Regions from separate parts of the Pseudarthrobacter sp. MM222 genome, predicted to be linked through region 4. Evidence: riboswitches for the same ligand, from Rfam matches in the RefSeq annotation. Region 4 holds a riboswitch; each other region holds the start of a gene.
What was found. Region 4 has a riboswitch for thiamine pyrophosphate ahead of OM977_RS11835 (bifunctional hydroxymethylpyrimidine kinase/phosphomethylpyrimidine kinase). Riboswitches for the same ligand answer to the same signal wherever they lie in the genome.

Region 1 (6,991 bases), 120 kb from region 4:
CAGCAGCTCGGAGGCGCTCAGCTCGGCCTGCAGCGTGACCCGGTCCAGGTCAAGGACATTGCCGGGGCCGTTGACATCGACGTCGAACTGCAGGGTGTCCGGTCCGAATCCGATCCGGAGCTGGTTGGGGGAGTCCACCCCCGTGAATCCCTTCGGCAGGTGCGGCACGGGCCGGAACGTCACCACGGCTTCCTTTCGTTTATCGCCCAGGGCCTTGCCCGAGCGCAGGATGAAGGGAACGCCCTGCCAGCGCCAGTTGTCGATTTCCACCTGGACCTCGGAGAGGGTCTCGGTGTTCCGGGACGGGTCCACGCCCTCTTCGTTTGCGTAATCCGGGACCTCGCGCCCGTCGATGGAACCTCCGGTGTACCGGGCGCGGCGGGTATTCTTCGCGTACGGCGCCTTGATGCTGCTGGCGCGCAACACCGTCGCCACGGCATCGCGGAGATCCCTTTCGTCCACGGACGCCGGGGGTTCAATGGCCAGCAACGCCATGATCTGGAGCAGGTGGCTCTGGATCATGTCACGGAGGGCGCCGGCGCCGTCGTAGTACCGGGCGCGGCCCTCCAGGGCGAGATCCTCGTCGAAAATGATCTCCACCTTTTCGATGTGCTCCCGGTTCCAGACGGGCTCGAGGAAAGTGTTCGCGAACCGCAGGCCCAGGATGTTCAACACCGTTGCCTTGCCCAGGAAGTGGTCAACCCGGTGGATGTGGTCCTCCGGGGCCAGGGTGGCCAGGACTTTGTTCAGGTGCCGGGCGGACTCCTGGTCGGAGCCGAACGGCTTCTCCATCACCAGCCGCGTCCCTGGCGGCACCTGCGCCGGTGCCAGGGCCTCGCACGCCAGCTGGCTGATCCGCGGCGGCAGGGCGAAGTACACGGCCACCGGGCCCGCGAGCTGCGCGAGGAGTCCGGCGAGCTGCCCCTCCGCGGTGACGTCCAGCTGGTGGTAGCTGGTGGTTTCGCGGATCCGCTTCAGTTCCGCCCGGCCGTACGCCTCCGCCTCGGAATCAGCGGCGCCAAATGACCCCTCGACGCGTTTCAGCCATTGTTCCGCGGTCCACGGGTCGGACCCCGCGCCCACTAGCGTCAGGCCTTCGGCGTGGCCGCGGGCCACCAGCCGGGCCAGTCCGGGCAGCAGCAGCCGCCCGGTCAGGTCGCCCGAGGCGCCGAGGATGAGCAGTGTTTTCACAGATGTTTGGCTGGTCACCCAGCCAGCATGCCATCTTGAAGGCGCGTCTTGGTACCCTAGATAGTCGAGTCCCGTTGTCGAGACGGTTCGTTCAGGCGAACATCAGTCGCGACGCTGGCGTGCCGTACCGGCCGCCATCCGTAGATCCACTGAAAGAAGTGCACGGCGCGTGTTCAATTCACTCTCTGACCGGTTGACAGCAACCTTCAAGAATCTCCGTGGCAAGGGCCGCCTGACCGAGGCGGATGTCGACGCCACGGTCCGCGAGATCCGGCGTGCCCTGCTGGACGCGGATGTTGCCGTGCCCGTGGTCCGCGAATTCACCGGACGCGTGCGGGAGCGTGCGCTTGGCGCCGAGGTCAACGCCGCACTGAACCCGGGCCAGCAGATCGTGAAGATCGTCAACGAGGAACTCGTCGAGATCCTCGGCGGCGAAACCCGCCGGATCCGCCTGGCCAAGACCGGTCCGACCATCATCATGCTCGCGGGCCTGCAGGGCGCCGGTAAGACCACCCTCGCCGGCAAGCTCTCCAAGTACCTCAAGGCCCAGGGCCACAGCCCGCTGCTCGTCGCGTCCGACCTGCAGCGCCCCAACGCCGTCAACCAGCTGCAGATCGTCGGCCAGCGCGCCGGGGTGCCGGTATTCGCCCCGCACCCGGGCGCCACCTCTGCCGAGCTGGAGCACCCCGCCGGCGACCCGGTCGCCGTCGCCCGCGCCGGGGTGGAGGAAGCGCGCCGGACGCTGCGCGACGTCGTGATCGTGGACACCGCCGGCCGCACCGGCATCGACGCCGACATGATGGAACAGGCCCGCCAGATCCGGCGGGCCATTGTCCCCAACGAAGTCCTGTTCGTGATCGACTCGATGATCGGCCAGGACGCCGTTAACACGGCGCTGGCCTTCGATGAAGGCGTCAACTTCACTGGCATCGTGCTTTCCAAGCTCGACGGCGACGCCCGCGGCGGCGCCGCCCTTTCGGTCGCTTCGGTGACCGGCAAGCCGGTCATGTTCGCGTCCACCGGCGAGGGCCTGGATGACTTCGAACTCTTCCACCCGGACCGCATGGCCTCGCGCATCCTCGACCTCGGTGACGTGCTCACCCTGATCGAGCAGGCCGAGAAGTCCTGGGACAAGGACGAGGCAGCCCGGATGGCGAAGAAGTTCGCCGACCAGGAAGACTTCACCCTGGACGACTTCCTGGCCCAGATGCAGCAGATCCGCAACATGGGCTCGATGAAGAAAATGCTCATGATGATGCCCGGCGCGCAGAACATCCGCCAGCAGCTGGAACAGTTCGATGAACGTGAAATCGACCGCGTCGAGGCCATCGTCCGGTCCATGACGCCGCACGAGCGGGTTGCACCCAAGATCATCAACGGCTCCCGCCGGGCCCGCATCGCCCGCGGCTCCGGCGTGCACGTGTCCGAGGTCAACGGCCTGCTGGAGCGGTTCGGCCAGGCCCAGAAGATGATGAAGAAGATGGCTGCCGGCGGCGGCATGCCGGGCATGCCCGGGATGCCGGGCGCGGGAGGCGGAGCACGCAAGGGCGCCAAGAGCGCGCCGAAGAAAAAGGCCCGCTCGGGCAATCCGGCCAAGGCCGCCCAGGAGCTCAAGGACGCCGAGGCCCGGCGTGCCGCGGGGCCCAAGGCGCTGCCCACGGGAGCCTCCTTCGGCCAGCAGGGCGCGGACTTCGATCCCTCCCAGCTGAACCTGCCCAAGGGGTTCGACAAGTTCCTCGGCGGCAGTAAGTAGGTTGCGGGCGCTATGTCGCCCGCGTTATTGACGGACCCGTGCCATAGGGTTGGATCATGTTCAAGCAGCGCGTAGTTTTCGTCCACGGGGCCGGCAGCTTCGGCGCCGCGGCGTGGCCGAAACAGCACGGGATGGCGCTGAACTATGACGCGTTGTTCCTGCGCCGGCATGGGTTTGACGCCGTCGCCGATCCGCTGGAATCAGATTTTGCGGCCGATGCTGCCATCCTGCTGGGCGCCCTGGCCGACGACGGCCGCGGCGAGGCCGGGGGACACGTCGTGGCGCACTCCCAGGGTGCCATCGCGGCCATGATGGCAGCTGTCGAGCGGCCGGACCTGGTGCAGTCACTGACCCTGGTGGAACCGGCCTGCCTCTCGCTGACCGCCGAACTCCCGGCGACTGCCGCGCACCGGGCCCTGATGCAGCCGCTCTTCGACGTCCGGCAGCACCTGGGCGACGACGACTTCCAGGCGGAATACATCCGCCGGGCTTTCGCCGTGTCGGGCCCTGCCGACGGCCCCGGTGCGCCCGCCCTGGGCCCGACGCCGGAACAACGGCGCGAGGCCCGGCGACTGAGGCTGCAGGCACCGCCATGGGAAGCGCCCCTGCAGATCGTCCCCGGCGTGCCCACCCTGGTCCTCACCGGCGGCTGGGAGCCGTTGTATGAGGAAATCGCCGGCTACTTGCGCGAGACCGGCGCCCTGCACCGCATTGCTGCGGGCGGGCACCGGCCCCAGGATTCCCGGGAGGGCGACCGGTACCTCCGGGCGTTCATCGCCGACGTCGGCCGGCGACGGCACGCCCGGGCCTCCTAGCTGGCCGCGGGTCCGCCAACGGAGGGCTCCGGCAGGTAGACCTTGCCGCCGGACGCAAGGAATTCGGTGCTCTTCACCCGCATTCCGGCAGCCAGCGCCGCAAGTGCAGCCTGCGAGTCCGCGGAGCCGTACTCGTCCCGGATGCCCTGGCTGATCCGCATGGAACAGAACTTGGGCCCGCACATGGAGCAGAAGTGCGCCGTCTTGGCCGGCTCTGCGGGCAGCGTCTCATCATGGAAGGATTCCGCCGTCACGGGGTCGAGCGACAGCGCGAACTGGTCCCGCCAGCGGAACTCAAACCGGGCCTTGGAGAGGGCATCGTCGCGTTCATGCGCGCCGGGGTGGCCCTTCGCCAGGTCGGCGGCATGGGCGGCGATCTTGTAGGTGATCACGCCGGTCTTCACGTCGTCCTTGTTGGGCAGTCCGAGGTGTTCCTTGGGGGTGACATAGCAGAGCATCGCGGTTCCGTAGCGGGCAATCTCGGTGGCGCCGATCGCCGAGGTGATGTGGTCATAGCCGGGAGCAATATCGGTGACCAGCGGCCCAAGCGTATAGAACGGAGCGCCCTTGCAGAGTTCCTGCTGGCGCTCCACGTTTTCCCGGACGAGGTGGAACGGCACATGCCCCGGGCCCTCCACCATGACCTGCACATCGAACTCCCACGCCCGCTGCGTCAACTCGGCCAGGGTGTCCAGCTCGGCGAACTGCGCCGCATCGTTGGCATCCGCCGTCGCGCCGGGCCGCAGCCCGTCACCGAGGGAAAAGGCGACGTCGTAGCGGGCGAAGATCTCGCACAGCTCATCGAAGTGCGTGTAGAGAAAGTTTTCCTGGTGGTGCGCCAGGCACCACCCGGCCATGATCGCGCCGCCGCGGGACACGATGCCGGTGACCCGGTTGGCCGTCAGCGGCACATAGCGCAGCAGCACCCCCGCGTGGATGGTCATGTAGTCCACACCCTGCTCGCACTGTTCGATCACGGTGTCCCGGAAGATCTCCCAGGTGAGGGCGTTGGCCTCCCCGTTGACCTTTTCCAGCGCCTGGTAGATGGGCACCGTGCCGATGGGCACGGGGGAGTTGCGGATGAGCCATTCCCGGGTGGTGTGGATGTCGTCGCCGGTGGAGAGATCCATGACGGTATCCGCGCCCCATTGCGTCGCCCACTGCAGCTTGTCGACTTCCTCCGCGATGGAACTGGTCACGGCGGAGTTTCCGATGTTGGCGTTGATCTTCACCAGGAAGGCCTTGCCGATGATCATCGGCTCGGATTCGGGATGGTTGACGTTGCTGGGGATGATGGCGCGGCCCGCGGCCACTTCGCTGCGGACCAGCTCGACGTCGCAGTTCTCGCGCAGCGCCACGAACCGCATCTCCTGGGTAATCACCCCGTCCCGGGCGTAACGCATCTGCGTCACCGTCCGGCCGTCGACGGCGCGGCGCGGTACCGGGCGGAGCCCCCGCCACTCGGCCGACGCCGCGCCCCGGCGCACCGCGGATTTGCCGTCGTCGAGCAGGTCCCTTCGCCGGCCGGCATAGGGTTCGGTGTCCGCCCGGGCCTCGATCCAGGGCGCCCGGAATGGTTCCAGGCCCCGCACCGGATCGCTTCCCGGGCCGGCGGTCCGGTAGATCCGGAACGGCGCGTTACTTGCACCGCCGGGGGAGTCCGCCAGGGCGATCTCGGTCACCGGAACGCGGATGCCGTGTTCTGCGTCCGTGGCGAACGCCAGGGAGTGGGCCTTCAGCGATTGGGTGGGGCCTGCGGGCTGGATCTGGACAGGGCTGTGCTGTGTCAACTGGGTATTCACGAAAATACTCACTTCCTTCGCCGGCATTACCCGGACAGGTTCAACGGTCGCAGGCTGCGTCAGCCCGATCTCAGCCCCTGCAGGGGCACCCGTGTGGTCGTAGACGAAGCTACCACAGGCCTCGGGGCGGGCTGTGTCATATGCGTCATCGGGCGGGACAGGCTTCTCCGGCGCGGCCCGATGGCGTCGCGGATTAGGCTGTATGGATGAGCAGCATCATCGAGTTCGGCGGCCCCGTCCTCACCGGACGGGACACGGAACACCGGGGCCTCTGGTCCGTCGACGGGCTCCTGACCTTCCACCGTCCGGCCGCGGCGCCGGACCTCGTGCTGGACGGCTGGGTCATCCCCGGACTGGTCGATGCGCACTGCCATATCGGCCTCGGCCCCGGCGGCGACGTCCCCGGCTCGGTGGCGGAGGCGCAGGCGCGCACCGACCGCGACGCCGGAACGTTGCTCGTGCGGGACGCCGGCGCCGTGCACGACACCCGGTGGCTGCAGCGCCGCGCCGACATGCCGCGCATCATCCGCTCGGGCCGGCACATCGCCAGGGCGCGGCGCTACCTTCGGGGCTTCGCCGTCGAAGTGGCCCCGGAGGATCTGGTCGAGGCGGTGCGCAAGCAGGCCCGGGCCGGTGACGGCTGGGTCAAGCTCGTGGGGGACTGGATCGACCGCGACGCCGGCGACCTCACCCCCAGCTTTCCGGCCCCCGTGCTCAAGGACGCCGTGCAGGCCGCCCACGACGAGGGCGCCCGGGTCACGGCGCACTGCTTCGCCGAAGACACCCTGGACAGCATGCTCGACGCCGGGATCGACTGCATTGAGCACGCCACCGGCCTGCTTCCACGGCACCTGCCGCGTTTCGTCGAGCAGGACATTCCGATCGTGCCCACCCTGATCAACATCGCAACCTTCCCCGACATCGCCGCGCAGGCGGAGGCAAAATACCCCCGCTACGCGGCCCACATGCGCTCGCTCTGGGAACGCCGCGCCGAGCGCGTTCTGGAAGCCTACGAGGCCGGCGTGGGCATCTACGCCGGAACCGATGCGGGCAGCGTCATCAAGCACGGGCGGATCGCCGACGAAATCCAGGCGCTGCACTCCGCCGGGCTTCCGGCCCGGGCAGCCCTCGACGCCGGCGCCTGGGCCGCCCGCGCTTGGCTGGGCGCGGACGCGATCAGCGAGGGGGCCAGCGCGGACGTCCTTGTCTGCGCCGAGGATCCACGGACGAACCTCGGCACGCTGCGGCAGCTCAGCCACATCGTGTTGCGGGGTGAAGTGATCCGCAGGGAACGTGGCGGGGAATCAGCTCCGCATTAGGAATAAATTGAAGCTTCAAGTAATTTAGTTCTATGTAAGGCCATCGAAGGTCGGTGGCCCCCGAAGCACCGGAGCGATCAAATGACTGCAGAAGCCAGCACGCAGGACCTT
Region 2 (6,991 bases), 1.4 Mb from region 4:
CGGCGGAGGCTTCGCCGGCGGACTCACCGCCGGGCTGGCCCTCACCATGCGCTACCTCGCCGGCGGCCGCTTTGAGCTCCGCGAGGCCACGCCGGTCAGCGCCGGCGCCCTGCTCGGCATCGGCCTCGCCACGGCCGCTGCCTCCGGCGTCGCACCCCTGCTGCTCGGCGGACAGGTGTTCCAGAGCGCCATCATCGAACTCTGGCTGCCGGTCTTCGGCGACATCAAATTCGTCACCTCGACCCTCTTCGATATCGGCGTCTACATCGTCGTCGTCGGGCTGGTGCTGGACGTGCTGCGCAGCCTCGGCGCGGAAATCGACGAACACTTCGAAGAACATCCGGGAGCGCCGCCCGAAGACCAGGAGACGGGCCAGGTCCCCGCCGAAGACCAGGAGACCGACCAGGTCCCCGCCGAAGCCACCGGCTCCACCGCCAGGAGGCAGGCATGAGCGTCAACCTGACCCTGCTGACTGTCATGGGCGCCCTGTACGCCTGCGGCATCTACCTGATCCTGGAGCGCAGCCTCACCCGGGTGCTCCTCGGTCTGATGCTGCTGGCGAACGCCACCAACCTCCTGATCCTCGCCACCGGCGGCTACGCCGGGCTCGCTCCGCTGTTCAACAAGGACACCAACCCCGAGGACTACAACGACCCGCTGCCGCAAGCGCTGATCCTGACCTCGATCGTGATCTCCTTCGCGGTTACCGCGTTCATGCTCGGCATCATCTACCGCACCTGGGTGCTGGCCCGCCAGGACGAGATCCAGGACGACGCCGAAGACCGCCGCGTCGCCGAGACCCCCAGCTTCGACGCTGAGGATGACGCCGTGATCCCGGTGGAGACCTCGGAATTTCCGCTCACCATGATCGGCTCGGACGGTGAAGGGATCACCGACACCCCCGCCGCAAGGACCGCCGCCACCGTCAAGGTGGCCGACCGCACGCTCAACGCCGAAAGCGTCGCCGCGGAAGAACAGCCGGGCTCGCCCAGGGTGACCGCACCAGGACTGGAAGGAGGCGGACAGTGAACCTCGCCAGTTTCGCCCCGCTCGCCGTCGTACTTCCCATCCTCGGCGCCGCGCTGACCTTCCTGCTGATCCGGCACTCCCGGGCCCAGCGCGCGGTCAGCATCGCGCTGCTCTCCCTGACATTGCTGCTGGAATGCCTGCTGCTCGCCTCCGTCTGGCAGGGCGGCACCGCCGCCGTCAATATCGGGGGCTGGCTGCCGCCCTGGGGCATCGTGATGGTGGTGGACCAGTTCTCCTCGCTGATGCTGGTGGTCTCCTCCACGGTGAGTCTCGCGGTGCTGGTCTACGCCACCGGGCAAGGTATGGCCGACGGGGACCGGGACGCGCCCGTCTCGATCTTCCACCCCACCTACCTGATCCTGGTGGCCGGGGTGTCCAACGCCTTCCTGTCCGGGGACCTGTTCAACCTCTACGTGGGCTTTGAGATCCTCCTGACCGCCAGCTACGTGCTCATGACCCTGGGCGGGACCGGGCCGCGGATCCGGGCGGGGGTGACCTACGTGGTGGTCTCGGTGGTCTCCTCCGTGCTCTTCCTGATCGCGATCGCGATGGTCTACGGCGCCACCGGAACCATCAACATGGCAGACCTCGCCATCAAGCTCGCCGACCTTGACCCGGGCACGCGGAACCTGCTGCACGTCATGCTGCTCGTCGCCTTCGGCATCAAGGCCGCCGTCTTCCCGCTGTCCTTCTGGCTCCCCGACTCCTATCCGACGGCGCCGGCCCCCGTCACCGCGGTGTTCGCGGGGCTGCTGACCAAGGTGGGCGTCTACGCGATGGTCCGCACCGAAACCCTGCTCTTCCCCGGGGACACGCTCAATACGCCGCTGATGGTCGCGGCCTTACTGACCATGGTGGTCGGAATTTTGGGTGCCCTCGCCCAGAGCGACATCAAGCGACTTCTGTCCTTCACCCTGGTCAGCCACATTGGCTACATGGTCTTCGGGCTCGCGATGTCCTCCGTGGCCGGCCTGGCGGCGGCCGTCTTCTACGTGGCCCACCACATCACCATCCAGACGAGCCTGTTCCTGGTTACGGGCCTGATCGAACGCCGGGGCGGAAGTTCCTCCATGGACCGCGTCGCGGGCCTGGCCAAGCTCTCCCCGGTGCTGGCCGTGCTGTTCTTCATTCCGGCTATGAATCTGGCGGGGATTCCCCCGTTCTCCGGCTTCCTCGGCAAGCTCGGGCTGCTGCAGGCCGGTGTCCAGCTGGGTACCCCGCTGGCCTACGCCCTGGTGATCGGGGGAGTGCTGACCAGCTTGCTGACACTGCTGGCGATCGCAAGGGTTTGGAACCGTGCCTTCTGGCGGAAGCCCGAGGACGCCGAATATCCCGACCCGGTACTGCTGGCCTCCCCCGAGGACTCGGCCACCGGCGACCGGGGCGGCAAGACCAACGTCACCCTGCTGCCGCGGACCATGGTGGGCTCCACCCTGGGGCTGGTGGTCTTCGGCGTGGCGCTGACCGTGTTCGCCGGTCCGCTGTTCCGGGTGGCGGACCAGTCCGCCGAGGAGATGCTGGACCGCACCGGCTACATCCACGCGGTCCTCGGCGGGGACGCCCCGGTTCCGCCCCTGGCCCAACCCGCGCCGCAGCCCGACCAGGCGCAACCGGCTTTGCAAGGCGGCCAGAAATGAGCCGGAAACGGATTTCCCTGCGCCAGGAGCTTCCGCTGCTGGTCTGGCTGGTGATCGTCTGGGGTGCCCTCTGGCAGGATTTCAGTCCCGGCAACCTGCTGTTCGGCGCCCTCATCGCAATCGTGGTGGCCAGGCTGTTTTATCTGCCGCCGGTGGAGCTGGGCGGGCGCTTCAACGTACTGCGCGCCGTTCCCTTTGCCCTGACCTTCCTGGCCAAGGTCGTGGCGGCGAGCTTCCAGGTGCTGTACCTGGCGGTGGCCAAGGGGCCGAAGGTGATCAGCGCCGTCGTCGCTGTCCCGCTGCGGAGCCATTCGGACCTGCTGGTGACCGCGACCGGGCACGTGCTCTCACTGATTCCGGGTTCGCTGGTGGTTGAGGTGGACAGGTCCACCTCAACGCTCTACGTCCACGGCGTCAACGTCCGCAACCCCGAGGACGCCGCCCGGCTGCGCAAGGAGGTCCGGGACACCGAGGCCGGGCTGATCCGGATCATGGGCACCAGGGATGAACTGTCCGCACTGAAGCAGGAGGTGGGCGCATGATGCAGCTCGTCCTGACCGTGACCGCCGTCGTGCTGTCCTTGGCCGCCGCCGGTGCGATCATCCGGATCGCGAGGGGCCCGTCGCTGCTGGACCGGGTGCTGGCCGCCGACGTGCTGCTGGCCATCGTGGGCGCGGCGCTGTGCATCGACATGGCGGTGAACCGGCACCTCAACAACCTCATGCTGCTCGTTGCAGTATCCATCATCGGGTTCATCGGTTCGGTCACCGTTGCCCGGTTCGTCGCCGACCGGCGGGAGCAAGCCCGTGAATCCTGAAGCATTCTCCGGCGACGCCGTGATCGACGCCGTCTCGGCGGTGTTCATGGTGGTGGGCGCCCTGATGTCGCTCGGCGCGGCCATCGGCCTGCTGCGGTTCCCCGACCTCATGAGCAGGATGCATGCGGCGACGAAGCCGCAGGTACTGGGGCTGTTCCTGCTGCTTTGCGCGGTGGGGCTTCAGATGCGCACCTGGTGGGTCTGGCCCGTCCTGGTGGTCGCCTGGATCTTCCAGCTGCTCACCGTTCCGGTGTCCGCGCACATGGTGGGGCGGGCCGGGTACCGCACCAAGCACCTCCACCGGGAGCTGCTCAGCGCAGATGAGCTTGAGGCCGTGGTGCAGCAGGCGGCGGGCGCGAGCGGATTTTCGGACGACAGCGACGACGAGGCGAGCCGCCGCCGGTAACGGGCTCCGGCAGCGGCGCCGGTGACGGGTGCCGCCGGCGTCTGCCCGCGCTCCGGCCTAGACGATGTCCTGGGACTTGGCGAAACGGGTGATCGCGCGCTGGGTGCCGCGGTTGGCGAGGACCTGGATGATGGCGCTGACCGAGGCGGAGACCAGTGCGAAGGTCAGGGCCGAACGCAGGGTGGTGGGGATGTCGTCGTCGTGGCCCTTCGGCGGCTTGTTGCCGGTGGACTTCTCCCAGACGGTGTCGACGATCTTGGTACCGACAAACCCGGCGAGCAGGCTTATGCCGGTGCCGAGCAGCTTGATGAAGATGTTCATTCTTCGGACTCCTTCGGGGAGGGAACGGGGCTTCCCCTAGCCTAGCGTCCCGTCCCTGACGGGAGGACCGACGGTACGGGCCCGCTCCGGCGGAGCATCTCCGCCTGAGGGCCAGCGTGAATGTGACACCCGCCCAAAGGAAACCCCGCCGGGCGGGTGTAAACTGACACCGCCCACAAGGGTGATCTTAAATACGACAGGGGAGCGCCGCCGTCGGCAGCTGGAGGAATCCAGGGACCATCGGTGGGCGCTGAGAGTGCGGACAGCCGCAGACCCTCGAACCTGATCCGGTTAGTACCGGCGCAAGGGAGTCGAGTTCTCAGAATGCACGGCGGGGTGGCGGAAGCCGCGGCCGGCCGGTGCATTCTCCCCTCCTGTTCCTCAGGAGGACGACATGACTGATATTTCTGCCAAGCAGGGCCTGGCCCGGCGCAGCTACAACTGGCGCGTAGTGGACATTGTGGTGGCCGCCTTGATTGCGGTCGCCGGAGGCATCATCTTCTGGGCCTGGTCCCAGGGTGCCAACCTGATTTCCGCCCCGGTCAACGCGCTGTATCCGCCGCTGACGGGGCTCTACGCCGGCGGCTGGATGATTCCCGCCGTACTGGGCATGCTCATCATCCGCAAGCCGGGCGCGGCCCTCTTCTGCGAAACCGTAGCGGCCACCGGCGAGCTGATCATGGGGTCCCAGTACGGCACGACGGTGCTGATCTCCGGCGTCCTGCAGGGGCTCGGCGCGGAGCTCGTGTTCGCCGCCCTGGTCTACAAGAAGTTCAATCTGCCGGTGGCGTTGCTGGCCGGTGCCGGTGCGGGCCTCTTCTGCGGCCTCAATGACTCGTTCCTGCCGTGGGGCTGGAACATCGCTTACGCCGGCGGCGACAAACTCGCCTACATCATCTTCACCGCCGTCTCCGGTGCCGTGATCGCCGGCGGTCTGTCCTGGCTCGCCACCCGGGGACTGGCGAAGACCGGGGTACTGAGTTCCTTCGCCTCGCGCAAGGCCGCCACGGAGCCCGTGTTCTCCTGAAGACCGCACCGCTGACAGAATTCCCGACGACGGGCCACCGCGCATGAGCGCAACCAACTCCGTCCGCCCCGCCCAGGTCACGGCACGTGGCTGGGGCTGGCGGCACGCTGGAAGGTCCCGGCCCGCGGTCAACGGGCTGGACCTGGACATCAGCCCCGGGGAGCGGGTGCTGCTGCTGGGGCCCTCGGGCTCGGGCAAATCGACGCTGCTCCACGCCCTGGCGGGGGTCCTCGGCGACAACACCGCCGGCGACAATTCCGCCGGGGCCACCCCGGAGGATTCCGATGAGACCGGCACGCTGCTGATCGACGGCGCCTCACCGCGGGCGCAGCGGGGCCGGGCCGGGCTTGTCCAACAGGACCCGGAAACCCAGGTGGTGCTCTCCCGGCTTGGCGATGATGTCGCGTTCGGCGCGGAAAACCTGTCGGTGCCCGCGGCCGAGATCTGGGTCCGGGTGAGGGAAGCGCTCGACGACGTCGGACTGGGCCACCTGCCGCTGAACCATCCGACTTCGGCCCTGTCCGGCGGGCAGAAGCAGCGTTTGGCCCTCGCCGGGATCCTGGCCATGCGCCCGGGGCTGATCCTGCTGGACGAACCCACCGCCAACCTCGACCCGGCCGGCGTCCTGGAAGTACGGGACGCCGTGGGCCGGTGCCTGGACAAAACCGGGGCCACCCTCGTGGTCGTGGAGCACCGGGTCTCCGTGTGGAAAGACCTCGTGGACCGGATTGTGGTCCTCCAGCCCGGCAGCGCGACCGAACCGGCCGTGCTGATCGACGGTCCGCCGGACAGGGTCCTGGCGCAGGCACGGGACATGCTCACCGCCGCGGGCGTCTGGGTCCCCGGCTACGTACCGCAAACGCGGGCCCGTACGGCGCCGGCAGTCCCGGCGGGGGCCACGTCAACCGCCCCGCCCGGCGGACACCCGCCCGGCGGGCACCCGCCCGGCGGACACGGGGCCGGGGGACACAGGCCCGGGACGCTGCTGATGGCAGCCGAGAACCTGGCCGTCTCCCGCGAACGCGGCCGCCGTTCGGGGCTGCGCGGGGGCTTCCGCACCATCCCGCCCCTAGCCGTGCAGTCCGGCATCACCGCCCGGGTCCGCGCCGGCGAAGCCCTGACCATCACGGGCCCCAACGGCTCGGGGAAGTCGACCTTCGCCCTGACCTTGGCGGGCCTGCTGGCGCCGGTCTCCGGGGCCGTTTCCGCCACGCTGGAGCTGAGCGACGGTGCGGGGATCGATCCCTACAAGTGGAAGGCGCAGCAGCTGATTGCCCGGATCGGAACGGTCTTCCAGGAACCGGAGCACCAGTTCGTCACCGGCCGGGTCCTCGACGAGTTGCTGTTCGGCCCCCGGCACCTGGGGCGCGGGGAAGAACGGGTGGACGAGCTGCTGGAGCGGCTGCGGCTGACCGAACTGGTGGACGCCAACCCCTACACGCTCTCCGGCGGCGAAAAACGCCGGCTCTCGGTGGCCACCGTGCTCGCGGCCCATCCGCAGGTGCTGGTGCTGGACGAGCCCACCTTCGGCCAGGATGCCAACACCTGGTCCGAACTCGCCTCCTTCCTCTCCGAACTCCTCGACGCCGGCACCGCCGTTGTGTCCGTCACGCACGACGCGGAATTCAGTGCCGTGCTCGGCGGCACCGAACTCAGCCTCAACACCCCGGACCGCCGGGGCACGGATCCGGTGAAGGCGCCATGAGGGATGCTTTGAGCCTGCGCGGCAACCATGCGCTGCTGACCCGGGCGAA
Region 3 (6,991 bases), 520 kb from region 4:
CCACGATGTCGGCGCGGACGTTGTAGTCGGCGAAGGTCTTTTCGGCGATCTCGTGCGGCATTTCGTCCGAGATGATGGTTTCTTCTGGCTCGAGCGTTTCCGTTCCGGATTCGTCGATCAGAAGCTGGTGCGTATGCAATTCACTCACTAGGGGAGTTTCCTTATTCATTTTGGGCTGCGCTGCTTGCTCAACGGGGCCGGCCGGAGGCCGTTCCGGAGCACGCTCAGGCGCGCAGGCAATTCCAGTGGAAGCCGATCGCGGGCTATCTAAATGCTGGCACTGGGGACCAGCGGGTCTATCTCAAGATCGCGTAGGGGCGGGCTTGTTGAATTCGAAAATCAAGGAAATCAACGACCGGGCATCCATATCTACCTTCCCAGTCTAGCTGCACGCAGCCCGGAACCTCGACTGGACGCCCACGGGCCGGCCCGCGCGGCCGGAAATCCCGGGGATGACGCGGGGGTGTCAGCCCGCCAGTTCCAGCCGGATCTCCCCGCTGGCGATATCGGCCGAGAGCACCCGGACCCGGATCTGGGTGCCCGCTTCCAGCTCGCCCGGGCACCGTGCAGTGACGGCAGGTTCCGCAATCTGCACCATCCCGGACGGCCCGTTGCCATTGCCGTTGCCGTTCCCGTTCTTCCCGTTGCCGTTCCTGGCCGGTTTGGAACCGGAGATGACGACGGCGTCGAACTCCTCGCCGATGTGGTTGCTCAGCAGCGCAGCCTCCACGGTATCGAGGGAGAGCCGCTCCAGCCTGGCGGCGAGCTGGTCCGAGGTCCCCATGATGGCGGGCAGCGAAGGCAGGGCCTCGCGGGCCCACGCCGGAACCTCCGTGCCGTTGCTGAGCGCCTCGCAGATCACCAGCACGAAGCGGTCGATCAGCCGGCGCAGGGGTGCGGTGGAGTGGGCATACGCCGCGCCGATGGCGGACTGGGTAGCGGCCTCCGGAACGCTTCCGTCGAAGGGCGTGTAGCCGGCGCCGCGGAACAGCATGCCGGCCGAGTGCACGATCGCCAGCTGCGGCGGATCTGTCGGGTCCAGGGTGCGCAGGTATTCGCCATAGCTCATCTCCCCGTCCCAGGGCTTGCCGAGGGCTCGGGTCTGGCGGTGAAAGTGCGCCAGCGAGTTCTCGTCCGGGGCGGGCATGGTGCGCAGGATGCCGACCTTGCCTGCGAGCATGATCCCGGCAGCGGCCATCCCGGTCATGAGCGAAATCTGGGCATTCCAGTCCTCCACCGGCAGCGGCGGGGCGGCGACGATCCGGTAGCCGCCGTCGGGCAGCTGTTCGATCTCCTGTTCCGGCATGTTCAGGCTGGCGCCGCCGCGGAGCCGCTCCAGCTCCACGCGCTTGATTCCGACTTCCTTGAGCAGCTGCAGCACGGGCCCCGCGGTACCGGCGTCGAGCTGCGCCTGGACACCCGGATAGCTGAGTTTGGCCCGGCTGCGGACCCGGGCCCGGCGCACCAGCACCGAGGAGACCTCGGCGTCGGCGTCGAGCTCGAATTCCCAGACGAAAGCGGCGCAAAGCTGACCGGCGAGCAGGCTGCCGGCCTCCTCACTGATGACCTCCGGATGCAGCGGAATCCGGCCGTCCGGGGTGTAGAAGGTCTGGCCGCGTCGGCGGGTTTCGGCGTCGAGCACTCCGCCGGGGGACACGAAGGAGGGGACGTCCGCGATGGCGTAATGCAGTTGGTAGCCCGTGCCGGCGCGGGAAATGTGGAGAGCCTGGTCAAGGTCCGTGGAGGACTCCGGATCGATGGTCACGAAGTCGATATGGGTGAAATCAAGCTCCGGCAGTTCGTGCCCGGCCACGGCTTCCTTGGCTTCGCGCAGGACGTCCTCCGGGAACGGTCCGGGCAGCTCCAGCGTGGTGCGCAGCGCGTGCAGCGCCAGGGCAAGTTGGTTCTCCTGCCGGTGGATGCTGGGGGTCAGGCGATGATGGGACACGAAAATCAGGTTAGCCCGAATTGCGCCATTAGTCTTGGATCATGAGCACATCGCCGGCTGATCCTGCCCGTTACAACAGCTTTCTGATGGATCTGCTCGGCGTGATGGCCTACGGGGAGCTGTCAGCCTTCGAACGGCTCTCCTCCGATGCCCGTTATTCGCCCTCGCTGCACGATCGCGCCGTGCTGGGCAGGATCGCCGTGATCGAGTTCCAGCACTATGAACTGGTGAGCGCCCGGCTTGATGAAATGGGCCTGGACCCGGAGGTGGCCATGCTGCCCTTCCAGCCTTCCGTGGACCACTTCCACGAGCGCACCCGCCCGGCCGACTGGTTCGAGTCCCTCATGAAGGCGTACGTGATCGACACGGTCTCCGCGGATTTTTACCGCGCGGTGGCTCTGCACGTGGACGCCTCCACCCGCCTCCTGGTGGAACGGATCCAGGCCGATGAAGCGGCCACCGCGGTGCTGCGGGACCGGCTCAAGACGGCCCTTGCCGACGACCCGCGGCTGGCTTCCCGGCTGGCGCTGTGGGCGAGGCGGCTGCTGGGGGAGGCCCTGACGCAGGCCCGGCGGGTCAGCTTCGAGCACGCGTTCCTCGGCGGTCTGATCGGTGCGGACGAGGAGCGGTCCCGGGAAATGGTCCGGGAACTGACGGTGCAACTCGCCGCCAATCACTCGCAGCGGATGACGCAGCTGGGGCTGGCCGGCTAGCTTGCCGGGGCGGCCGCCGCTGCCGTCAGGCTTCCGCGGCGTCGAGGGCGGCCAGCAGGTCGCGGGCGGCGCCGGCGGGATCCTCAGCCTCGGTGATGGCCCGGACCACCACGATCCGGCGGGCACCGGCTTCCACCACCTGCTCCACGTTCCCCAGGTCGATGCCGCCGATCGCGAACCAGGGCACCACACCGTCCACCCTGCCGACGTCGGCAGCCTCGGCCCGGCGGATCGCTTCGGCGGCATACCGCACCAGCTCCAGCCCGACGGCGGCTCGGCCCGGCTTGGTGGGCGTGGCCCAGACGGGTCCCACGCAGAAGTAGTCGAGGCCGCTGCGGCCAGGCGATGCGAGGATCGCCGCGTCCACCTGGTCCGGGCTGTGCGTGGACAGCCCCACCACGGCATCCTTGCCGAGGAAGTGCCTGGCGGCCGCGAGCGGGATGTCCTTCTGGCCGACATGGAACACGGGCGCGCCCGACAGTGCGGCCAGATCCGCACGGTCGTTGACCGCCCAGAGCCGTCCGTGCCGGTGGGCCGACTGGTGCAGGATCTCGAGCAGCTCGAGTTCCTCGGCCGCCTCGAGGGACTTATCGCGCAGCTGGATGATGTCGACGCCGCCGGCAAAGGCGGCATCCACGAAGGCCTCAAAGTCGCCGCGGTCCCTGCGGGCATCGGTGCACAGGTACAGGCGGGCGGTGGTGTGGACGTCATCGCGGCTCATACCCCAAGCCTAGTTCCTCTAAACTGGGCCATACCGCGGGAGCCCGCTGCAAGGTCATGCGCCACTTGGCGTTTTCGGCCCTGCAGGGCTGAGAGGGCATCAGAGCCGACCGCTTGACCTGATCCGGTTAGTACCGGCGTAGGGAAGGAATCCGCCATGGGCACTCCAGCCGGTTTGAGGGATGCGCCCGCCGCGGCGCCGCATGACGGTCCCGCCGGGCAATATTACGACGTGGCCGTGATCGGCGGCGGCGTCGTCGGGCACGGTATCGCGTGGGAGGTGCGTCGCTCGGGCCGGACCGTGGCCCTGATCGACGACGCCCCCGGCACCGGCGCCAGCTGGGCTGCGGCCGGCATGCTGGCCCCGGTGAGTGAACTCCACTACCAGGAGGAGGACCTGCTGGAGCTGATGCTCGAGTCCTCCCGGTTGTGGCCCGACTTCGCGGCGCGGCTCCAGCCCGCAGCCGCGGAACCCACTGACAGCGGCGGTAACGGAGCAGCCACCGGGACCGGTTACCTCACGACGCCGACCCTCGCGGTGGGCGCCGATGCGGCCGACCGCCGGGCGCTCGCGGACCTCCGGAACGTGCAGCAGGCCTGCGGACTCTCGGTGGAGCCCCTTACCGTCCGCGAGGCCCGCCGACGCGAGCCACTGCTGAGCCCGGGCATTTCCTGCGCCTTCGACATTCCCGCCGACCACCAGGTGGACCCCCGGCTCCTGCTTGCCCGGATCGCGGCGCTGCTGGCAGCGGACAGCGGGAGCCATGCCGTGCAGCGCCGCGCCGCAGGGCTGCTCTGGCAGGACGGACGTGTCGCCGGCGTCAGGCTGGCCGGCGGAGCGCAAGTCCGCGCGGGGGAGACCATCGTGGCCAACGGTCTTGGCGCCGCCGGGCTCGGCGGGCTCCCGCCCGGACTTAGCCTGCCGCTGCGGCCGGTCCACGGCGACATCCTCCGGCTCCGGGTACCGGCCCGGCTGCGGCCGCTGCTGGGCTCCACCGTGCGGGGCCTGGTCCGCGGCGTGCCGGTCTACATCGTCCCGCGCCGGGACGGCACCGTGGTGATAGGAGCCACCCAGCGCGAAGACGCCCTCGCGGAACCGGCGGAATCCGGGGTGGGCGCGGTCTCCGCCGGAGGCGTGTACCAGCTGCTGCGGGATGCCCAGCAGCTGCTGCCCGCCGTCGCCGAACTGGAACTGCTGGAGGCCACCGCCCGGGCCCGGCCCGCGACGCCGGACAACGCCCCGCTGCTGGGCCGCGTTGCCGACCGGGCTGCCGGCCGCCCGGGCGACGTCGCGGGAATCATCGTCGCTACCGGATTCTTCCGGCACGGCATCCTTCTGACTCCCGTGGCCGCGCAGATCTGCCGGCAGCTGCTGGAGGGCACGGCGGACCCCCGCTGGAGCCGGTTCCGGCCGGACAGGTTCTCCGCCGGCGCTCCCGACCCAAGTCCCCAGCACCCAAGCCCCCACCCAGAGCGCAGCGAGGAAGCACTATGAAGATCAGACTCAACGGCACGGAGCACGCAGTCCCCGACGGCGCCTCCGTCAGCACCCTTGTCAGCCAGATCACCGGGCGGACGCTCGCCCCGAACGGGCAGGCAACCGACGGGCGGAAGCTCGGCGTCGCCGTAGCCCGCAACGCATGCGTGGTGCCCCGCAGCCAATGGCACGGCACGGCGCTCGCCGACGGGGACGACGTCGAGCTGGTTACGGCAGTACAGGGAGGTTGAGCAACATGGAAGCAACTACACGCGCCGCAACCCCGCCGGCATCGCCGGCAACCGGGGACGCGTTCGTCGTCGACGGCGTACGGCTGGGTTCCCGGCTGATCATGGGGACCGGCGGGGCGCCCAGCCTCGACGGCCTCGGGGCAGCCCTCGTGGCGTCCGGCACGGAGCTGACCACCGTGGCCATGCGCCGCTACTCTCCGGCGGAGGCCGGCTCCTTGTTCCAGTTGCTGGTGGATCACAACATCCGGGTACTGCCGAACACCGCGGGCTGCTTCACCGCCCGGGACGCCGTGCTGACCGCCGAACTGGCCCGCGAGGCCCTCGAAACGGACTGGGTGAAGCTGGAAGTCATCGCCGACGAGCACACCCTGCTGCCGGATGCCGTGGAACTCGTGGACGCCACCGAACAGCTCGTGGGACGCGGCTTCAAAGTGTTCGCGTACAGCAACGATGACCCGGTGCTGGCCCTGCGCCTGGAAAACCTTGGCGCCGTGGCCGTGATGCCCCTGGGCTCACCCATCGGCACCGGGCTGGGCATCCTCAACCCGCACAACATTGAACTGATCGTCTCGCGGGCCTCCGTGCCGGTGGTCCTGGACGCCGGCATCGGCACCGCCTCTGACGCGGCACTGGCCATGGAACTCGGCTGCGATGCCGTGCTGCTCGCCACCGCGGTGACCAGGGCACAGAATCCGGCGCAGATGGGTGAGGCCTTCAAGCATGCTGTCATCGCCGGTAGGCTGGCGAAAAGGGCCGGCAGGATCCCGCGCCGCGAGCACGCGCTGGCATCCTCGGCCATGGAAGGCCGGGCCGAGTTCCTGTAGGTCCGGCACAGCGCTGGAAAAACAGGTCCGGCCAGCAAAGGAGCCGTCATGGGAGCCACGGACAACGTCCTCAACCAGGACCAGGTCGACGCCGCCCTGGCCAGTCTTCCCGACTTCCGGTACCGCCTGGGCGGGCTGGTCACGGTCTACAAGGCGCCGACGTCGGCCGCGGCACTCGAGCTGATTGCGGGCCTGGGACGCCAGGCCGAAGAACAGGACCACCACCCGGACCTCGACTGGCGCTACAACCGGGTCTTTCTCCGGTATAGCTCGCACGACGCCGGCGGCCAGGTCACCCGCAAGGACGTTGAGGCCGCGGCGGCGGCCAGCGCGGCGGCCGCCGCATTGGGCGCCACCGCAGAGCCGGGGCTGTACCGCACCGTGGAGGTGGCCATCGATTCCGAGGATCCGGCGGCTGTCTCCGAGCTCTGGCGGCTGGCCCTGGGTTACCGCAAGGGCGGTAGCGGCGACCTCCGCGACCCGTACGGTCGCGGTCCGACCCTCTGGTTTCGGGAGACATCCACGCCGAACCCCAATCGCCTCCACCTCGATATCCACCGCAGCAGGGCCGAGTCGGGGCCGGTGCTGGAGAAGACGGCAGCCGCCGGGGCCTTAATGAACCGTGACCACGCACCCGCCTGGGTGGTGGTCACGGATGCGCAGGGGAACCGGCTGTGCCTCTGCACCGAAGAAGGCCACGGACCGGAGCTGCCGGAGGGCCTGAACGAGGCCAGGACGGCCCGCCGCGCCCGCCGGCGCAGTACACCTAGAGGCGCAGGATGGCGGTGAGGCGGGCAGTGTCGTGCTGTGTGCGGCGCCGGCCCAGGTACAGTGCCACGGCCACGGCGGCTGCCGTACCGATCACCATGGGCAGGACCCACGGAATCCAGGTCAGGCCGGGCTGGTAGCCCAGTCCCGCCGCCGTGAAAATAATCCAGCTCAGCATCCCCACGGCGGCCGCAACGCCTGCCGGCACGCTGATGCCGTACTTGGCGTGCCGCTTGTCGTTGGCCCAGACCACGAAGCCTGCGGCCACGGTCACCATCGCAACCACAATC
Region 4 (6,991 bases):
CCGAGCGTGAGATCAAGATCTGGTTCCAGGACTAACCTCCCGGCACCGGGTGACAGGTACCGAGATGACAGCAAAGGCCAATGTTCGCGACGAACATTGGTCTTTGCTGTTATCTCGCGGGAGTTAAACCGCTCCTAGTAGCCGGAGGTCCCGATGAAGACCTGGATGAAGGCGAAGAAGATCGTTGCAATCACGGCGACGTAGAGCAGCGCCGTGACGATCCAGCCCGAGTCACCGATGATCCGGGCGGGGCCGGCCGGGAGGCGGATCACGCCGTGGGACACGTTCCGGACGGTGACCCAGACGAACAGAGGAATCATGGCGGCCCAGACGATCATGCAGAACGGGCACAGGATGTGGATGGAATACAGGGCCTGGGACCAGAGCCACACCACGAAGGCAAAGCCCAGGGTCACGCCGGCCTGCAGCCCGAGCCAGTACCAGCGGGCAAACCTGGCGCCGGCCAGGATGCCCATGGCGGTGGTGATGGTGACGGCGAAGGCCACGATGCCGATGAACATGTTGGGGAAGCCGAACGCTGAACTCTGCGGCGTCTGCATGACCTGTCCGCAGGAAATCCACGGATTCACATCGCAGACGGTGACGTGGCCGGGGTCCTTGAGGACCTCGAGTTTCTCCAGCACGAGGATTCCGGAGGCCAGCCAGCCGACGACGCCGGTGATCAGCAGGAGCCACGCGAACGGACGGTCACGGGTCATCGGAGGCAGCGGCCGGTCTGCGGCGGACGGGCTGGTGCTTTGCCGCTGCGCGGCTGCCTCGCCGGTGTCGCTGGAGATGCTGGGCATGGAATGAAAGTCCTTTGGGTCGAGGTGCTTCTGGGCCGATTCTATCGCCGGAGGCTGAACGAAGCCCGGGAAGCGCGGTGCCTTCTCCTTTGATTCGGTTCCGGGGGCGTGCCGGATGCCTGTCCTAAGACTGCTTTGACGGCTCCTGTGAGACAATGATCGTGGCTGGAACCCGATCCACATCCGGGTCCCGGTCCGGCGATTTTGTTCCCAAGACCGCCAATGATGAGCAGGGAGCCACGGATCCTCTGATTCCGGCTGTCCCGCAATGCCATTGGACGGCACCTGGTTGTGACGGAAGATCAACGGGTTTCAGAACATTCTTGCCGGCCCTCCAGGGCTGCCGCACCCCACTGCCGGTGCGAACCTGAGGGTATCCAATTGACTTCTGTCAATGCCCGCGGGTGTTGACAAATAATTGCCCCAACGGGCGCCGGATGTGGGGGCGCCCAAGGGCAGGAGTATTCCTACATATGGATAAGAACCAGGTTATAGCCGGTAATGAAGAACTGGTCGTTGCGGAAGAAGCAGTAACGACGGACGAAACAGCAGAAGAGGCAGCCGCGGCGGCAGTACCGCCGAAGCGGCCCGTTCGAACCCGCCGCAAGGCCCTCCCGAAGGCTGACACGGAGCCCGCCGCGGACGCCGTGGTCCCGGCCGAGGCAACTGAAGCCCCGGCGGGCGACGCCACTCCCGTTGAACCCAAGGCCAAGGCCCCCGTCCGCCGGACCCGCGCCCGCAAAGTCGTCGGGGCACCCGAGCCCCTGCCGGCCTTCGCCGACGAGGCCGAGGCTCCCGCCGTCGAGGCTCCCGTAGCCCCCGCCGCCGAGAAGCCCGTCCGGCGCCGGGCCAGCCGGGCCAAGGCCGCCGCGCCGGTGGCCGAAGCAGAGCCGGCACCGGAGGCCCCCGCCGCCGCAATGCCCGCCGCCGAAACGCCGTCCGCGGAGACGCCCGCCGCGGACGCAGCACCCGCAGCAGCAGCGCCCGCCGAAATCCCCGCGTCCGAGAAAACCCCGGCCGCACAAACCGCCGCGGCGGAAGAAACTCCGGCCGCGGGAACCTCCGCGCCCGAAGAAACCCCCGCCGTGGAAACGCCCGAGGAGCCCGCCGCCGCCGCCCGCTCCGCGGCCTCCTCGCTCTTCCTTGAGCCGGGGGCCGTCACGTCGATGATCTTCCAGGCCCCCGACCTGACCGCCGTCGTCCGCCCGGTGCCGGCCGCGGTCGCTGCCGCGCCCGAAGAGGCGGAAGAGGAAGAAGGCGAAGAGGGCGAGGACGCCGGCAGCCGCCGGCGTCGCCGCAGCCGCGGCCGGCGGGGACGCAGCCGCACCGGCGAAGCGGAGACCGATTTGGAAGAGTCCGCCGAGGACGCAGACGAAGGCACCGAGGCCACCCTTGAGGACGGTGTGACCTCGCGCCGTCGCCGCCGCCGCCGCCGTGGCGACCAGGACCTCGAGCTCACCGGCGGGGGAGACGACGATCCGCCCAACACGGTGACCCGGGTCCGTGCTCCGCGGGCGATCAGCGAAGCGCCGGTTAACAACCGCGTCACCTCCGTGAAGGGCTCCACCCGGCTCGAGGCCAAGAAGCAGCGCCGCCGCGAATCCCGCGACACCGGCCGCCGCCGCACCGTCATCACCGAGGCCGAGTTCCTGGCGCGCCGTGAGTCCGTGGACCGCCAGATGATCGTCCGCCAGCGCGACGACAGAATCCAGATCGGCGTCCTCGAAGACGGGGTCCTGGCCGAGCACTTCGTATCCAAGACCCAGCAGGATTCCCTGATCGGCAACGTCTACCTGGGCAAGGTCCAGAACGTGCTGCCGTCCATGGAAGCCGCCTTCGTGGACATCGGGCGCGGCCGCAACGCTGTGCTCTACGCCGGTGAAGTCAACTGGGAAGCCGTCAACCTTGAGGGCAAGCAGCGCCGGATCGAGAACGCGTTGAAGTCCGGCGACTCCGTGCTGGTCCAGGTCACCAAGGACCCGGTCGGCCACAAGGGCGCCCGCCTCACCAGCCAGATCTCCCTGCCCGGCCGCTACCTGGTGTACGTGCCCGGTGGATCCATGACCGGCATCTCCCGCAAGCTGCCCGACGTCGAACGCAACCGCCTCAAGCGGATCCTCAAGGACCGCCTGCCGGAAAACGCCGGTGTGATTGTCCGCACCGCGGCCGAGGGCGCGTCCGAGGAAGAGCTGACCCACGACATCAACCGGCTCCGCGCGCAGTGGGAAGGCATCGAGAGCCAGTCGACGTCGACCAAGATCCTGGCCCCCGAGCTGCTCTACGGCGAACCTGACCTGACCATCAAGGTGGTCCGCGACGTCTTCAACGAGGACTTCTCCAAGCTGATCGTCTCCGGCGAGGAAGCCTGGGACACCATCGAGGCCTACGTCACCTACGTGGCTCCGGACCTTGTTGGCCGGCTCGAGAAGTGGACCAAGGACACGGACATCTTCGCGGCCTGGCGGATCGACGAGCAGATCCACAAGGCACTGGACCGCAAGGTTTTCCTGCCGTCCGGCGGATCCCTGGTGATCGACCGCACCGAAGCCATGACCGTGGTGGACGTCAACACCGGCAAATTCACCGGCAGCGGCGGCAACCTCGAGGAAACCGTCACCAAGAACAACCTGGAAGCGGCCGAGGAAGTCGTCCGGCAGCTCCGGCTCCGCGACATCGGCGGCATCATCGTGATCGACTTCATCGACATGGTGCTGGAGTCAAACCGCGACCTCGTGCTGCGCCGCATGGTGGAGTGCCTCGGCCGTGACCGGACCAAGCACCAGGTGGCCGAAGTGACCTCGCTCGGGCTGGTACAGATGACCCGCAAGCGGATGGGTACCGGGCTGCTGGAAGTCTTTGGCGAGCAGTGCGAAACCTGCGCCGGCCGCGGCATCGTCACGCACGACGAGCCCGTGGAGCACCGCCGCGCCAACGTCGTCGCCGCGGAACACCACGTCCCGCGGACCGAGAACCAGCCCGCTGCCCGCACGGAGCGCAAGGGCCGCCGCCGCGGCAAGGGAGCTCAGGGCGGGCCGGAGTCCGCTCCGTCGGCACCGGCAGCCCTCCACCCCGAGCCCACCGAGGCCGAGCGCCACGCCAAGGCGGAGGCCACCCGGGCTGCCCTGGCGAACATCGCCGCCGCCGCGCACGCTGCCCACCTGCACGAGGGGGAAGCGGCAACCGCGCACGACGCCGGCACCCGCCAGGCGGAGACCCGCCAGGCCGTCGTCGAGACGGCCCGGCAGCTGGCCGCCACTGAGGAAGCAGCCGGACGTCCCGCTGCTGTGCTGACCTTCGGCGGCGAGCAGGTGGTGCTGCCGTACGTCGAGCACGCCGACGAGGGGACCGCACCCGCACTGACCCTTGACCTGCTGACGGAGGCTTTCGCCCACCTTGGCGACGCCGAGGAGAGCAAGCCCGCCGCCGGGCAGGTGTCCACGAGCTCGGCGCCGGCCGAGGCGCAGGCTCAGGCATCGGAGCCAGCGCAGGCTCAGGCGCCGGCGAGGGCCGACGTCGAAACTGGTACCTCCCGGGGCCGCCGCGTGCGCCGCAACCGGAGCGCCAGCCGCGCCCAGGGTGCAGCCAACGAGACGTCCATTGAACACCGCGAGGCAGCCGAGCAGCGTGCCGCAACGGCCGCGGCCGGAGCCGTGCACGAGGCAAAGGCGCCCTCCCCGGACCAGGCAGCGGCAAAGCCGGCCGCGTCGAACGAACCGATCATCCTCGGTGTCGGCGTGCCGGCGTCGGAGCTGTAGCCCCGGAGCCCCACCAAAATAATCCAGTATGGCCGCGGGTGCGGTCCGGACCCGGCGTAGCAATTCGCCGAGGTTCGGGCCGCACCCGCCGTCCGTTAAGCAGTGCGGCTAGGCTGGAGCACTGACACGGGGTGCCGCGCAACGAGCCGGCTGAGATCCAGACCCGTTGAACCTGTCCGGTTAGCACCGGCGAAGGGATGTCTCTCGTGGCAACAGCTGTCCTTCCATCCGCATTTCTGCCCCCCGCTCCGCGCACCGCCCCGCCACGGATTCCCCGGGTGCTGGCCATCGCCGGTTCCGACCCGTCCGGCGGCGCGGGCATCCAGGCGGACCTGAAAAGCATTGCCGCCCATGGCGGGTACGGCATGGCCGCGATCACCGCCCTCACGGCCCAGAACACCCGCGGCGTCCAGGCCGTCCATGTTCCACCGGCCGCCTTCCTGACGGCCCAGCTGGACGCCGTGAGCGCGGACATCGGCATCGACGCCGTCAAAATCGGCATGCTCGGCGACGCCTCCGTGATCGATGCCGTCCGACGCTGGCTGGAGCAGGCCCGTCCCGGCATCGTCGTCCTGGACCCCGTCATGGTGGCCACCAGCGGGGACCGGCTGCTCGCCGAGACAGCCGAGGCCGCCCTGCACGCGCTTCTTCCCCTCGCGGACCTCGTCACGCCCAACCTCGCGGAACTCGCCCTGCTGCTCCGGGAGCCGGTCGCGGCCGACTGGGCCGAGGCCCTGGCTCAGGGCAAACGGCTCGCCGCCCAGACCGGCACCACGGTCCTGGTGAAGGGCGGTCATCTCGACGGCGGCGCCGGCAGCGAATCCGGCGCGGGCAGTGAGGCCGGCGCGGGCAGTGAGGCCGGCGGCGGCTGCCCGGATGCGCTCGTCAACACCGGGGGATTGCTGGGCCAGGAGACAGTCGTGGTGCAGGGCCGACGCGTTCCCACAAGCAACAGCCACGGCACCGGATGCTCGCTGTCCTCGGCGCTGGCAACAGTGCAGGCCCGCGTGGGGGACTGGGAAGCCGCGCTGCGCGAGGTCAAGCCCTGGCTCGAAGGTGCGCTGCGCGACTCGGAGCACCTGGATGTCGGCACCGGCAACGGCCCGGTGCACCATTTCCACCACGTCCAGCACCTGACCGCGGGCCACCGCCTCGATCAGGGTCCCGCGGACACCCGGGTTCCGGCCAAGGGCGAGTTCGTCGCTGCCCTCGGGGCGGGCGCGGCGCAGGACCTCGACGAGATCTACGGCCTGGACTTCATTCGGGGGCTGGCGGACGGCACGCTCCCCGAGCGGGAGTTCGCCTACTATCTGGCCCAGGACGCCCTCTACCTCAATGGCTACTCGCGGGTGCTGGCGCGGGCGGCCGCACTCGCACCCTCCGAAGCCGAACAGCTCTTCTGGGCCCGCTCCGCGCAGCAGTGCCTGGAAGTCGAATCCGAGCTGCACCGGAGCTGGCTCAGCACCCGGACCGTGGAGGGAACTCTCGGCCCGGTGACGAAGTCCTATGTGGACCACCTGCTGGCGTCCTCCGTCGCCGGCAGCTACGGGGTGCTGGTCGCGGCCGCCCTGCCGTGCTTCTGGCTCTACGCCGAGGTCGGCGCGGAACTCCACGGGAAGTTTCTGGCGGCCGGCGCCGCCGCAGCGCACCCCTACGCCGACTGGCTGCGGACCTATGCCGACGAGGACTTCGCCGCGGCCACGCGGCAGGCCATCGGCATCACGGATGACGCGGCGCGCCGCGCCTCGGCCGGCGAACGGGACGCCATGGAGCTGGCTTTCCGGCAGTCGGCCCGTTACGAAGTCGCCTTCTTCGACGCGCCGAGACTGCATGCTTGACCGGCGGGGGCCCGGCCAGCCTGTACGATGGTGGGGCACGGTTCCGGAAGTCGTTGCAGGATCGCTCTGTTCTTGATGGAGTGAAGTCCACCACGCATGGCCCGCCGGAGCCAGCCTCGTTTGCGGCCGAAGGCAAAATTAGCGTAGTCTAGATCTTCGGTGCTTACGCCAACACTTGGGTTATGACCTTGAGGACAATCCGATTTCGGATTTGACCACGGGATAGCTCATGGGTTCCCCCGGGAAACCCACCGGCGTTGAGGCACAGCGTGAGCCAGCCAAACAACTTGGACCAGGTTCCGCACGCAAATCTAGTAATAAACGTCGAGAGAAGTGAGTTCCCCAGTGGTGTACGCGATTGTCCGCGCAGGCGGCCGCCAAGAGAAGGTTTCCGTTGGAGACTTCGTTACCCTGAACCGCGTCCCCGGTGGAGCCGGCAGCACCTTTGAGTTGCCCGCACTGCTCCTGGTAGACGGTGACAAGATCACCTCTGCTGCTGCGGACCTGGCCAAGGTAACGGTTACGGCTGAGATCCTCGAAGACCTTCGTGGTCCGAAGATCGTCATCCAGAAGTTCAAGAACAAGACCGGTT

Region 1: linked by a shared signal. The riboswitch ahead of thiC (phosphomethylpyrimidine synthase ThiC) and the one ahead of OM977_RS11835 (bifunctional hydroxymethylpyrimidine kinase/phosphomethylpyrimidine kinase) in region 4 are both predicted to bind thiamine pyrophosphate.
Region 2: linked by a shared signal. The riboswitch ahead of OM977_RS18450 (ECF transporter S component) and the one ahead of OM977_RS11835 (bifunctional hydroxymethylpyrimidine kinase/phosphomethylpyrimidine kinase) in region 4 are both predicted to bind thiamine pyrophosphate.
Region 3: linked by a shared signal. The riboswitch ahead of thiO (glycine oxidase ThiO) and the one ahead of OM977_RS11835 (bifunctional hydroxymethylpyrimidine kinase/phosphomethylpyrimidine kinase) in region 4 are both predicted to bind thiamine pyrophosphate.

Annotation. Positions count from the first base shown of each region.
Region 1 is NZ_OX352321.1:2,717,009-2,723,999, reverse strand. It holds gene OM977_RS12470 (glucose-6-phosphate dehydrogenase) at 1-1,209, opposite strand, end outside; gene ffh (signal recognition particle protein) at 1,361-2,944, shown strand; gene OM977_RS12460 (alpha/beta fold hydrolase) at 3,001-3,759, shown strand; gene thiC (phosphomethylpyrimidine synthase ThiC) at 3,756-5,561, opposite strand; TPP riboswitch at 5,557-5,664, opposite strand; gene OM977_RS12450 (amidohydrolase family protein) at 5,768-6,880, shown strand; gene OM977_RS12445 (VOC family protein) at 6,962-6,991, shown strand, end outside.
Region 2 is NZ_OX352321.1:4,022,336-4,029,326, reverse strand. It holds gene OM977_RS18485 (Na+/H+ antiporter subunit A) at 1-451, shown strand, start outside; gene OM977_RS18480 (Na(+)/H(+) antiporter subunit C) at 448-1,029, shown strand; gene OM977_RS18475 (Na+/H+ antiporter subunit D) at 1,026-2,666, shown strand; gene OM977_RS18470 (Na+/H+ antiporter subunit E) at 2,663-3,208, shown strand; gene OM977_RS18465 (monovalent cation/H+ antiporter complex subunit F) at 3,205-3,483, shown strand; gene mnhG (monovalent cation/H(+) antiporter subunit G) at 3,473-3,889, shown strand; gene OM977_RS18455 (DUF4235 domain-containing protein) at 3,947-4,210, opposite strand; TPP riboswitch at 4,399-4,537, shown strand; gene OM977_RS18450 (ECF transporter S component) at 4,605-5,237, shown strand; gene OM977_RS18445 (ABC transporter ATP-binding protein) at 5,281-6,942, shown strand; gene OM977_RS18440 (energy-coupling factor transporter transmembrane component T family protein) at 6,939-6,991, shown strand, end outside.
Region 3 is NZ_OX352321.1:3,114,559-3,121,549, reverse strand. It holds gene OM977_RS14195 (DEAD/DEAH box helicase) at 1-148, opposite strand, end outside; gene OM977_RS14190 (RNB domain-containing ribonuclease) at 467-1,948, opposite strand; gene OM977_RS14185 (ferritin-like domain-containing protein) at 1,990-2,661, shown strand; gene thiE (thiamine phosphate synthase) at 2,687-3,382, opposite strand; TPP riboswitch at 3,408-3,545, shown strand; gene thiO (glycine oxidase ThiO) at 3,539-4,876, shown strand; gene thiS (sulfur carrier protein ThiS) at 4,873-5,109, shown strand; gene OM977_RS14165 (thiazole synthase) at 5,115-5,933, shown strand; gene OM977_RS14160 (4a-hydroxytetrahydrobiopterin dehydratase) at 5,982-6,722, shown strand; gene OM977_RS14155 (hypothetical protein) at 6,700-6,991, opposite strand, start outside.
Region 4 is NZ_OX352321.1:2,596,571-2,603,561, reverse strand. It holds gene ndk (nucleoside-diphosphate kinase) at 1-35, shown strand, start outside; gene OM977_RS11845 (vitamin K epoxide reductase family protein) at 135-806, opposite strand; gene OM977_RS11840 (Rne/Rng family ribonuclease) at 1,280-4,561, shown strand; TPP riboswitch at 4,679-4,776, shown strand; gene OM977_RS11835 (bifunctional hydroxymethylpyrimidine kinase/phosphomethylpyrimidine kinase) at 4,759-6,399, shown strand; gene rplU (50S ribosomal protein L21) at 6,745-6,991, shown strand, end outside.